DNA from 2 places in the Sorangium sp. So ce327 genome. Region 2 is predicted to be linked to the other one. Evidence: predicted binding sites of a transcription regulator. Region 2 holds the regulator's gene; the other holds the start of a gene.
The links. The regulator HrcA, encoded in region 2, represses chaperone genes, less so after heat shock. The targets are predictions, from matches to a motif close to GNTAGCACTCNCCNNNGGNGAGTGCTANC.
Positions count from the first base shown of each region.

Region 1 (4,542 bases), 4.8 Mb from region 2:
GAGGACGCGCTCACGCGGCGCGCGCGAGGGCGATCTTTTCCGTCTGCCCCGCCGCATAGAAGCGTCGCAGCGCCGCCAGCAGCTCGGCGTGACGCCCGTGGCGGGCAAACTCGGCCTCGAGTCGGCCCGCGAACCGCGCCGCCAGATCGTTCGCGATCCGGTAGCGATCGCCGGTCTCCGTGCCCGGGGGATCCATGAAGGTGACCCGCTCGAAGAGATGGGCGCGGATCCGCGCGGCACGCTCGGGCTCGAAGCGCCCCGCCCCGGGTGGGGCCGCCTCGTGGCGGCGCCGGAGCGGCGGGCCTGGCGGCTCGACCTCGTCAGCCAGATCGCCATAAACGAGCAGCACGTATTTGTCGACCTCGGCCTGGAGCTCGAGCTCGAGCTGGGTCGCCGGCAGCTCCCTGCGGGCCCGCTCGGCCACATAGAGGAAGTGGCTCACGCCCTCGACGATCTGGCAGATCTCGTCGAACGTCCGCTCTCGCCCCCGCGTGATCGCCCGGCGGGGCAGGTGCAGCGCGATCTCGATATCCCCGTCGGCGTGCCGGATCAGCAGCGCTTCGCGTGCGCTGCCGTCCGTCAGCCGGATGAAATCGTCGACCGCGGGCGCGTCATCGAGCGCATAGGTGCGGGCCAGGTGCTCCTGGATCCGGGACGGGAAGGTCGCCCCCCGCATCAGTTGAGCCCGCCCGTACCACGGCTCGGCACGAGCCCTCGTGCTCCGAGCTCATCCGCGAGGCGGCTCGATCCCGTACGAACCCAGCGCTCGTACAGCCGGAGCACCGAGCGCTCGTCCCGAGCCCCGGACGCGAGCGTACCGTCGGCCACATCGTTCAGGACGCTCACGAACCGCTCGAATTTCTCGGCCATCTCCGAAAGAACATCGGGCCCCTGGCCGACGCGCGCATTGAGGCGCAGCATAGCGGCCGCATGGTGGTAGGCGGTCGACCCGACCCCGACCACGTAGCCGCGATCGACCCCCTTCAGCTCGATGTGGCCGCCGAAGAAACCGACCACGTAGAGGACGCTGTCTCCCAGGTTACGCAGCCGCTGGAAGCGCTCGGCTCCGGAGGCTTCCAGCGCGTCGCGCAGAAGAAAGGTCAGGGGCTGGTTGAAGGCAGACTCGGCATGCTCGTCCGGGTGAGCAAAAGCACAGAGCAGACCGACGAGGTAACTCGACGCCGCCTCGGTTACGGCGACGTTCCGAACTCGGAGCGCCTCGTCCACAACCTCCTGGAAATAGCGGGTCATGCTCGGGGAGAGAGAGATCGCTTGGCTCACAGCGGCACCTCACTTATGCGGGTGCCCTGGATACCGACGTAACCCGGGCCACCGCGCGCTCAGGTCAACCAGACACGTCCTGACGGCCTCCCTGGGGCTGGAGACCCTGAGGGCATCGCGTCACTGTGCTGCCGCAGCTTTGCCCTCATAAGCGCATTTTAGCCGAGGGGCTCCGCCGGGCCCAGCCTTGCGCCACGCACCTTCCCCTGCAATCTCCAGAACTTACAGCCACCTCTGCGCCTGGCTGCCAACGCGCAAAGTGCCGGCCTGGGGCCACTCTTGACACCCTCCAGGGGGTGGCTATCTTCCGCGCGCTCGCTAGCACTCGCCACAGGTGAGTGCTAGCAAAGTGCCCAGACTGCAATCGTAGGGGGCCTTCCGGCGCGCTCATTCGCGCCGGCTGGGTCTCACCGTTCGTGGGACGCGGCGCTCGTCCCCGGAGGACTTGCAAAGATGAAGATTCGACCGCTCCAGGACCGCGTGATCGTTCAGCGCGTGAAGGAAGAAGAGAAGACCAAGGGAGGTCTCTACATTCCGGACACCGCGAAAGAGAAGCCCATCGAGGGGACCGTCGTCGCCGTCGGCAACGGCAAGGTCGCCGAGGACGGTACCGTGCGGAAGCTCGACGTCAAGGAGGGCGATCGCGTCCTCTTCGGCAAGTACTCGGGCACCGAGGTCAAGATCGACGGCGAGGAGCACCTCATCCTCCGCGAGGACGACATCCTCGGCGTGATCGAGAAGTGACGCGGGCGACAGAAGGAACTTAGGAGAGACACCATGGCAGCCAAGGAAATCATCTACAACGAGTCCGCCCGCAGCATGATCCTCGCGGGGGTCAACGCCCTCGCCGACGCGGTCAAGGTCACCCTCGGCCCGAAGGGGCGCAACGTCGTCATCGAGAAGAGCTTCGGCTCGCCGACGGTCACCAAGGACGGCGTCACGGTCGCCAAGGAGATCGAGCTCGAGAACCGCTTCGAGAACATGGGCGCCCAGATGGTCCGCGAGGTCGCCTCGAAGACGAGCGACATCGCCGGCGACGGGACGACCACCGCGACGGTGCTCGCCCAGGCGATCTACCGCGAGGGCTCCAAGCTCGTCGCGGCCGGGCACAACCCGATGGAGATCAAGCGCGGCATCGACAAGGCGGTCGAGGCGATCGTCGAGCACCTCCGCAGCTCCGCCAAGCAGACCAAGGACGCGAAGGAGATCGCGCAGGTCGGCACGATCAGCGCGAACGGCGACGAGACGATCGGCAAGCTCCTCGCCGACGCCATGGAGAAGGTCGGCAAGGAGGGCGTGATCACGGTCGAGGAGGCCAAGAGCGCCGACACGACCCTCGACGTGGTCGAGGGCATGCAGTTCGACCGCGGCTACCTCTCGCCGTACTTCGTGACCGATCCCGAGGCCATGAAGGCGAACCTCGAGGACTGCTACATCCTCATCTCGGAGAAGAAGATCTCCAACATGAAGGACCTGCTCCCGGTGCTCGAGGCGATCGCCAAGAGCCAGAAGCAGCTCCTCATCATCGCCGAGGACGTCGAGGGCGAGGCGCTCGCGACCCTCGTCGTGAACAAGCTCCGCGGCACGCTGCACTGCGCGGCCGTCAAGGCGCCGGGCTTCGGTGACCGCCGCAAGGAGATGCTGAAGGACATCGCCACCCTGACGGACGGCCAGGTGATCGCGGAGGAGCTCGGCCTCAAGCTCGAGAACGTCACGATCAGCGATCTCGGCCGCGCGAAGACGGTCCTCATCGACAAGGACAACACCACGATCGTCGGCGGCCAGGGCAAGAAGGACAAGATCAAGGCTCGGCAGCAGGAGATCCGCGCTCAGATCGAGAACACGACGAGCGACTACGACCGCGAGAAGCTCCAGGAGCGGCTCGCGAAGCTCGTGGGCGGCGTCGCGGTCGTCAAGGTCGGCGCTGCGACCGAGACCGAGATGAAGGAGAAGAAGGCCCGCGTCGAGGACGCGCTCCACGCGACCCGCGCGGCCGTCGAGGAGGGCATCGTCCCGGGCGGCGGCGTGGCGCTCATCCGCGCGCAGAGCTCGCTCGAGAAGCTCAAGGTCAACGACGAGCAGCGGTTCGGCGTGAACATCATCCGCCGCGCCATCGAGGAGCCCCTCCGCCAGATCTCGGCCAACGCCGGGGAAGAGGGCTCGATCGTCGTGCAGAAGGTGCGCGACGGCAAGGACTCGTACGGCTACAACGCCGCGTCGGGCGACTACGGCAACCTGCTCGAGATGGGCGTCATCGATCCGGTCAAGGTCGTCCGGTCGGCGCTCCAGAACGCGGCCAGCGTCGCCAGCCTGATGCTCACCACCGAGGCGCTCATCGCTGAGCGGCCGAAGGAGGAGAAGCCGGCGGCTGGTGGCGGCCACGCGGGCCACGGCCACGACTTCTGATCGCGACGCGCCGCGCTGACCGCTAAGCCCGGCGGGCGAGGGCCGGCTTCCTCCTCAGGAAGTCGGCCCTTCGCCATTTCGACTTCCGGCGGGCCGCGGCGCATGATCTGATCCGGCGCAGGTTCGCGATGAGCACCCTGACTACCGAGCGCCTGGCGCTCACCCCGGTCTCGCTGCCCCTGCTCGAGGCGGTCATCCGCGGAGATCGCGCCGAGGCCGAGGCCCTGTCCGGCGCGCGCTTCCCTGGCGCCTGGCCCGGGCGCGCGCTCGTCGAGCGCGCCTTCAGCTCGCCGCTCGACCGGCTGCGCGACGATCCAGAGGCATTCCTGTGGGGCACGCGGCTGATGGTGACGCGCGGGCAGGAGGAGCGCGTCGTCGTCGGCAGCGTGGTGCTGAACGGCCGGCCCGACGCGACCGGCACGGTGGAGATCGGCTACGGCGTCGAGGGCAAGTCCCAGGGCCAAGGCTACGCGACGGAGGGGTCGCGCGCCGTCCTGCACTGGACGATGCAGCAGCCGGGCGTGAGGCGCGTCATCGCGACCACGCCGGCCTGGCACCGCGCGTCGCTCCGGGTGATCGAGAAGCTCGGGATGCGCCCTGCTGGGACGCTCGATCACGACCTCCTGGGCGAGCTCCTCGTCTTCGAGCGCTACCCCGAGTAGCGCCCCTCCGTCCACGGACGGGGGCCCGCGCGGCGGCGTGAGCCGCTCACCCTCCTGCGCGGCTCACGCCGCCGCGCGGGTCGCGCCGCCGGGCCCACTCGCACAGGGTCATGCCCGCCGCGATCGCCACGGGGTACGAGTGGTTGATCCCGTACATGGGGATCGCGATCACGTCCTCGCACGCGTCGAGCAA
Region 1 is NZ_CP150330.1:8,790,191-8,794,732, forward strand. Features, by position in the region: gene WME95_RS32760 (hypothetical protein) at 11-676, opposite strand; gene WME95_RS32765 (hypothetical protein) at 676-1,281, opposite strand; gene groES (co-chaperone GroES) at 1,735-2,025, shown strand; gene groL (chaperonin GroEL) at 2,059-3,687, shown strand; gene WME95_RS32780 (GNAT family N-acetyltransferase) at 3,816-4,349, shown strand; gene WME95_RS32785 (TrmH family RNA methyltransferase) at 4,396-4,542, opposite strand, start outside.
Region 1: the regulator HrcA is predicted to act here: its motif matches at 1,599-1,627, upstream of groES (co-chaperone GroES).

Region 2 (4,542 bases):
CGCGAGCTGGAAGTCGGGTCGGTACTCGACGGACGTCGTGAGCGAGAAGCCCACCCGCTTGGCCGGCTGCATGTAGCCGTAGCCGGTGCCGGCGATGTGGACGGTGATCGTCTGGGCCGCGTCGTTGACGTCGTACGAGCACTGCATCGGGAAGAACCGCCCCATGGACGCCGATCTGTCCTGCAGGCGCAGCGAGACCCCGCTCTTCAGCATCTCGGGGCAGATCTTGCTGGCGCCGAAGTTCGAGAACAGGAACCAGCGGAGGGCGGGGCTCGCGTTCACGGGACCGCTGACGCAGGGGCAGCCGACGAACGTGAACGACAGCGCGACGGCGGCGAGCGCCAGCGCGGCGGACGCGCGGGAGAGCGGGGGTCTTCGTGCGGGCACGCGGGCTAACATAGCGGGTCGACCTCGAAGGGAGAGCGGGTTTGCGCGCGGGAGGACGGAGGACGGCCCCTCCCGGATCAGCGCACGAGATGCCATTGGACGCCGGGGGTCACCTCGAGATGCAGGTGATTTTTGTGCGCCCGGTCGTAGTTGGGCGTGAGGATCGACGTGAAGATGTGCTGGTCCACGGCCTCGCACACGATGGATCGCAGCTCTCGCGCCGCCGCGTCCGCTGGAGGGCCGCTGCCCGCCCCCTTGCCGGCCCCGCGGGGCCGCCCGGTCGGGCGGGCGCTCTCGCCGCAGACCGGCGCGCCGCGCCTGCCGACGAAGTCGCGCTCCACCTCGAGCCAGTCCTCCGCGAACCCGCCGCCGACGCGCTCCTTGACGAACCTGTAGGGGTCGATCGCGAGCCCGCCGGGGTGCCTCGTGGCGAGCCTGCCCTCGGGCCACATCCTGGCCGGAGGCCGCCAGGCCGAGAACATCAGCACCTCGTCGATGTCGTGCGCGCGGAGGATCCGGCTGAAGTCCGAGAGCGCCAGCGCGAGGCGGCAGTCGAAGACGTCGTGCGGGTTTCCCGCGCGTTGATGGGCCGGCAGCGCCGTCCGGTAGAGGACCCCGCCGACCCCATGCATCAGCCGCACCGGAGCGAGCACGCCCGGCGCGCGCTGCACCGGCTGGAACGCGATCTTCCGCTGCGTGAGCGCCGCACGGCATTGCTCCGCGCTCATCGCCGCGTAGCGCGCCGACGGGTGCTTCGCCCAGTCCTGATGGTACCTGACCTTCGGCTTGCCCTGCGCGCTCGGCGCGACGGCGAGGGGGCCGAGCGCGAGGGCGAGCGCGCAGGCAGCGGCGGCATGGCGTGCGGGCGGCATCGTTGCGGTACATCCCTCGTGCGAAGCAAGGCAGGCCGACCCTCTCGGGGGGGGGGGCAAGTGACCACGACCACGACCACGACCACGTGGCCGAGTGGCGGCCGGCCGCGCCGCCATCCGGTGGAGCGGGGCCCTCGTGCGCGGGGTGGCCAGTGGCTACTGCCCGATCCTACCGCGACATTTGACCGGGCCGCGCGATCCCCTCAAAATGGGTCGCATGCGCGTCCGTGGGTCAAGCGCCCGCACGCGCAGCTTGACGTACGGGAGCGAAGGTCCGGCCCGCATGGCTTCCCGGTCCGGGCGGTCCCTGGTCCAGGTAGCCACCGCGGCGCGCTTGTGCGCTGCATGCAACTGACATGGGTGATCTTTCCAACCGAGCTCGAAAGATCCTTTTCGCCGCGGTCACCGAGTTCATCGCAACGGGCGACCCAGTTGGCAGCAGGACGCTCGCCCGGAAGTACGGGCTGGATCTCTCGGCTGCCTCGATCCGCAACGTGCTCGCCGACCTCGAGGAGGCGGGGTACCTCCACCAGCCGCACACCTCTGCCGGGCGGATCCCGACCGATCGCGCGCTCCGGCTGTTCATCGACGCGCTCGTCGAGCTCCGGTCGCTGTCCCCCGAGCAGCAGGCCGAGCTGAGCGCGAGGTTCACCGAGATCTACGCGGGGGCGAACGATCCGCTCCGCGAGACCGGGCGCTACCTCTCGGAGCTGTCCGGCGCCGCGGCGGTCGTCGCGGCGCCGCGGGCGGAGCTCCGCGCCCTCGCCCAGCTGCGCTTCATCCCGACCAAGCCCGGGCAGCTGCTCGCGGTGCTCGTCTTCGCCGACGGCTCGGTCGCGAACCGCTTCATCTCGGCCGACGAGGCGATCAACGAGGGCGAGCTCACCCGGATCCACAACCTGCTCACCGACGTCATCGAGGGGCGCACCCTGGGCGAGATCCGGGACCTGTTCGCCCGCCGCCTCGCGGACGAGCGCCTCCAGATCGACGCGCTGAGGCGCCGCGCCTTCGAGCTCGGCAGCAAGGCGACGGCCGACGTGACCCGGCGGAGCGAGGTCGTCATCGAGGGGCAGAACCGCCTGATCGATCTGCCTGAGTACGCCGACGTCGACCGGCTCAAGAAGCTGATGAAGGCGCTCGAGGAGCGCGAGGAGCTCGTCGATCTGCTCGACCGGACGCTCGCCGCCGGCGCGGGTGAGGTCACCGTGTTCGTCGGCAGCGAGGCGGGCGACCTTGGCGGAGGCCAGCTCAGCCTCGTCGCTGCGCCGTACATGGAGAACGGCCGCGTCGCCGGGACCGTGGGCGTGCTCGGCCCGACGCGGATGGACTACGCGAAGGTCATGCCGCTGGTCGACGCCACGGCCGCGGCGATGACCGAGGTCCGCGGCAAGGTCAAGTAGCGCCCCTCCGCTGCGGCGCGCGGAGCCGCTCGAGCACGTCGTCGAAGTCCGGGGGCGGCGGCGCCTGGAAGCGCATCGGCCGATCGTCGGCCGGGTGGTTGAAGCCGAGCTCGGCCGCGTGGAGCATCAACCGCGCGGCCGGGATCTTCGTCCCGCGGTAGTCCCGCACGTAGACCGTCTCGCCGACGAGCGGGTGCCCGGCCTCCGCGAGGTGGATGCGGATCTGGTGCGTGCGTCCCGTCTCGAGCCGGCACGCGACGAGCGTCACGCCCCCGGCGCCGGCTCCCTCCTGCGGCCCTCGGAGCACCTCGATCGGCTCCACGTGCGTCACCGCGAGCTGCCCCTCGCGCCGCCCGTCGCGCGCCGAGCCGCGCAGCCCGTCGCCCCGATCCTCGACGAGGTAGCTGCGGTAGGTGCCGCGCGGGACGGCGCCGTGCGCGAGCGCCAGGTACTGCCGGTGCATCGCGCGGACGCGGAGCTGCTGCGCGAGGTGCTTCTTCGCGGCGAGCGTCCGCGCGAAGACCAGCAGCCCGCTCGTCCCCTTGTCGAGGCGCTGCACCACGCCGAGCGGCGCGCGCCCGCGCAGGCGGTCGCGCCTGGCCAGCACCTCGCGCACCAGCGCGTCGAGGGTCGCGGCCTGCTCCGCGGGATCCTCGTCGCCGAACGGGATGGTGCTCACCCCGGCGGGCTTGTTCACCACGACGACGCTCGCGTCCGCGTAGACCACGAGCTCGCCCTCGAGCTTGCGCCGCCGCACGGTCTCGGGCCTCGGCGCGTGCAGGCGGACCTCGATCAGCTCCCCGCCGAGCACCCGCCGACGGGCGCTCGTCGCCACCGCGCTCCCGACAAGCACCTTGCCGGTCTCGATCAACCGGCGCGCGTCGGACCACGAGACCTCGGCCAGCGCACGGACGGCCCCGTCCAGCGGACGCCGATCCAGCTCGGCGGGCACCGTCCAGCGGCCATCCTGCGGAGGTCTTACCTGGGCGGCCGGGTGGACCCCGGTCGTTTTGGCGGTTTTGTCTTCGTGGCTCGGCGGAGTGGCGGGTCGGAGCGGACGCATGTAGAGCTCAGCGGGGCGCCTCGGCTCCGCCCACCAGCGTGGGACCGGGCTCTACCGGCGCGGAAAAACGCGCCTCCGCGGGGCCCGCGGGGGCGAAATACACCGCGAATGTTGACACATCGCGCGACGGGGGCCGAAGATATCCAGAGCCGTCGCCGCTTTCTCGCCATCTGAGAGGAGACCCGTTCGTGGCCAGCACCCTTCTCGCCGTAGACGACAGCGTGACCATGCGCAAAGTGCTCGAAATCACCTTTGCGGGTCAGGATTTCCGCGTCGTGACGGCGAGCAGCGCCGACGCTGCGCTGCAGAAGCTCAAGAGCGATAAACCCGACCTGGTGATCGCCGACGTCACGCTCGAGCCGAAGAACGGCTACGAGCTGTGCAAGGCGATCAAGCAGGCCTCACCGGCGACGCCCGTCCTGATCCTGTCGTCCAAGCAGAACCCGTTCGACCCCGCGAAGGGATCGGGCGCGCAAGCGGACGATCACATGGACAAGCCGTTCGACACCCAGCAGATGATCGACAAGGTCAAGAAGCTGCTGGCGTCGCGCGGCGAAGCGAAGCCCGCCGCCGCGGCGGCCCCTGCTGCCGCGGCGCCTGCGCCCGCGCGCTCTCCTGCGGCGCAGCCCGCCGCAGCCGCCGCTCAGCCCGCGGCCGCCGCGCAGCAGGCGGCAGCGAGCCCGCTCCAGCGCGCGAAGACCCTCATCTACACGCCCAACGCGCCGGCCACGAGCGCTGTGCCGGCCCAGGCCTCCGTCAAGACGGCGCCGGGCGGCTCGGCGAACGTGCCGGTCACGACGACGATGGCCTTCTCGCCGAC
Region 2 is NZ_CP150330.1:13,467-18,008, forward strand. Features, by position in the region: gene WME95_RS00040 (hypothetical protein) at 1-387, opposite strand, end outside; gene WME95_RS00045 (hypothetical protein) at 465-1,259, opposite strand; gene hrcA (heat-inducible transcriptional repressor HrcA) at 1,616-2,659, shown strand; gene WME95_RS00055 (RluA family pseudouridine synthase) at 2,652-3,611, opposite strand; gene WME95_RS00060 (response regulator transcription factor) at 3,911-4,542, shown strand, end outside.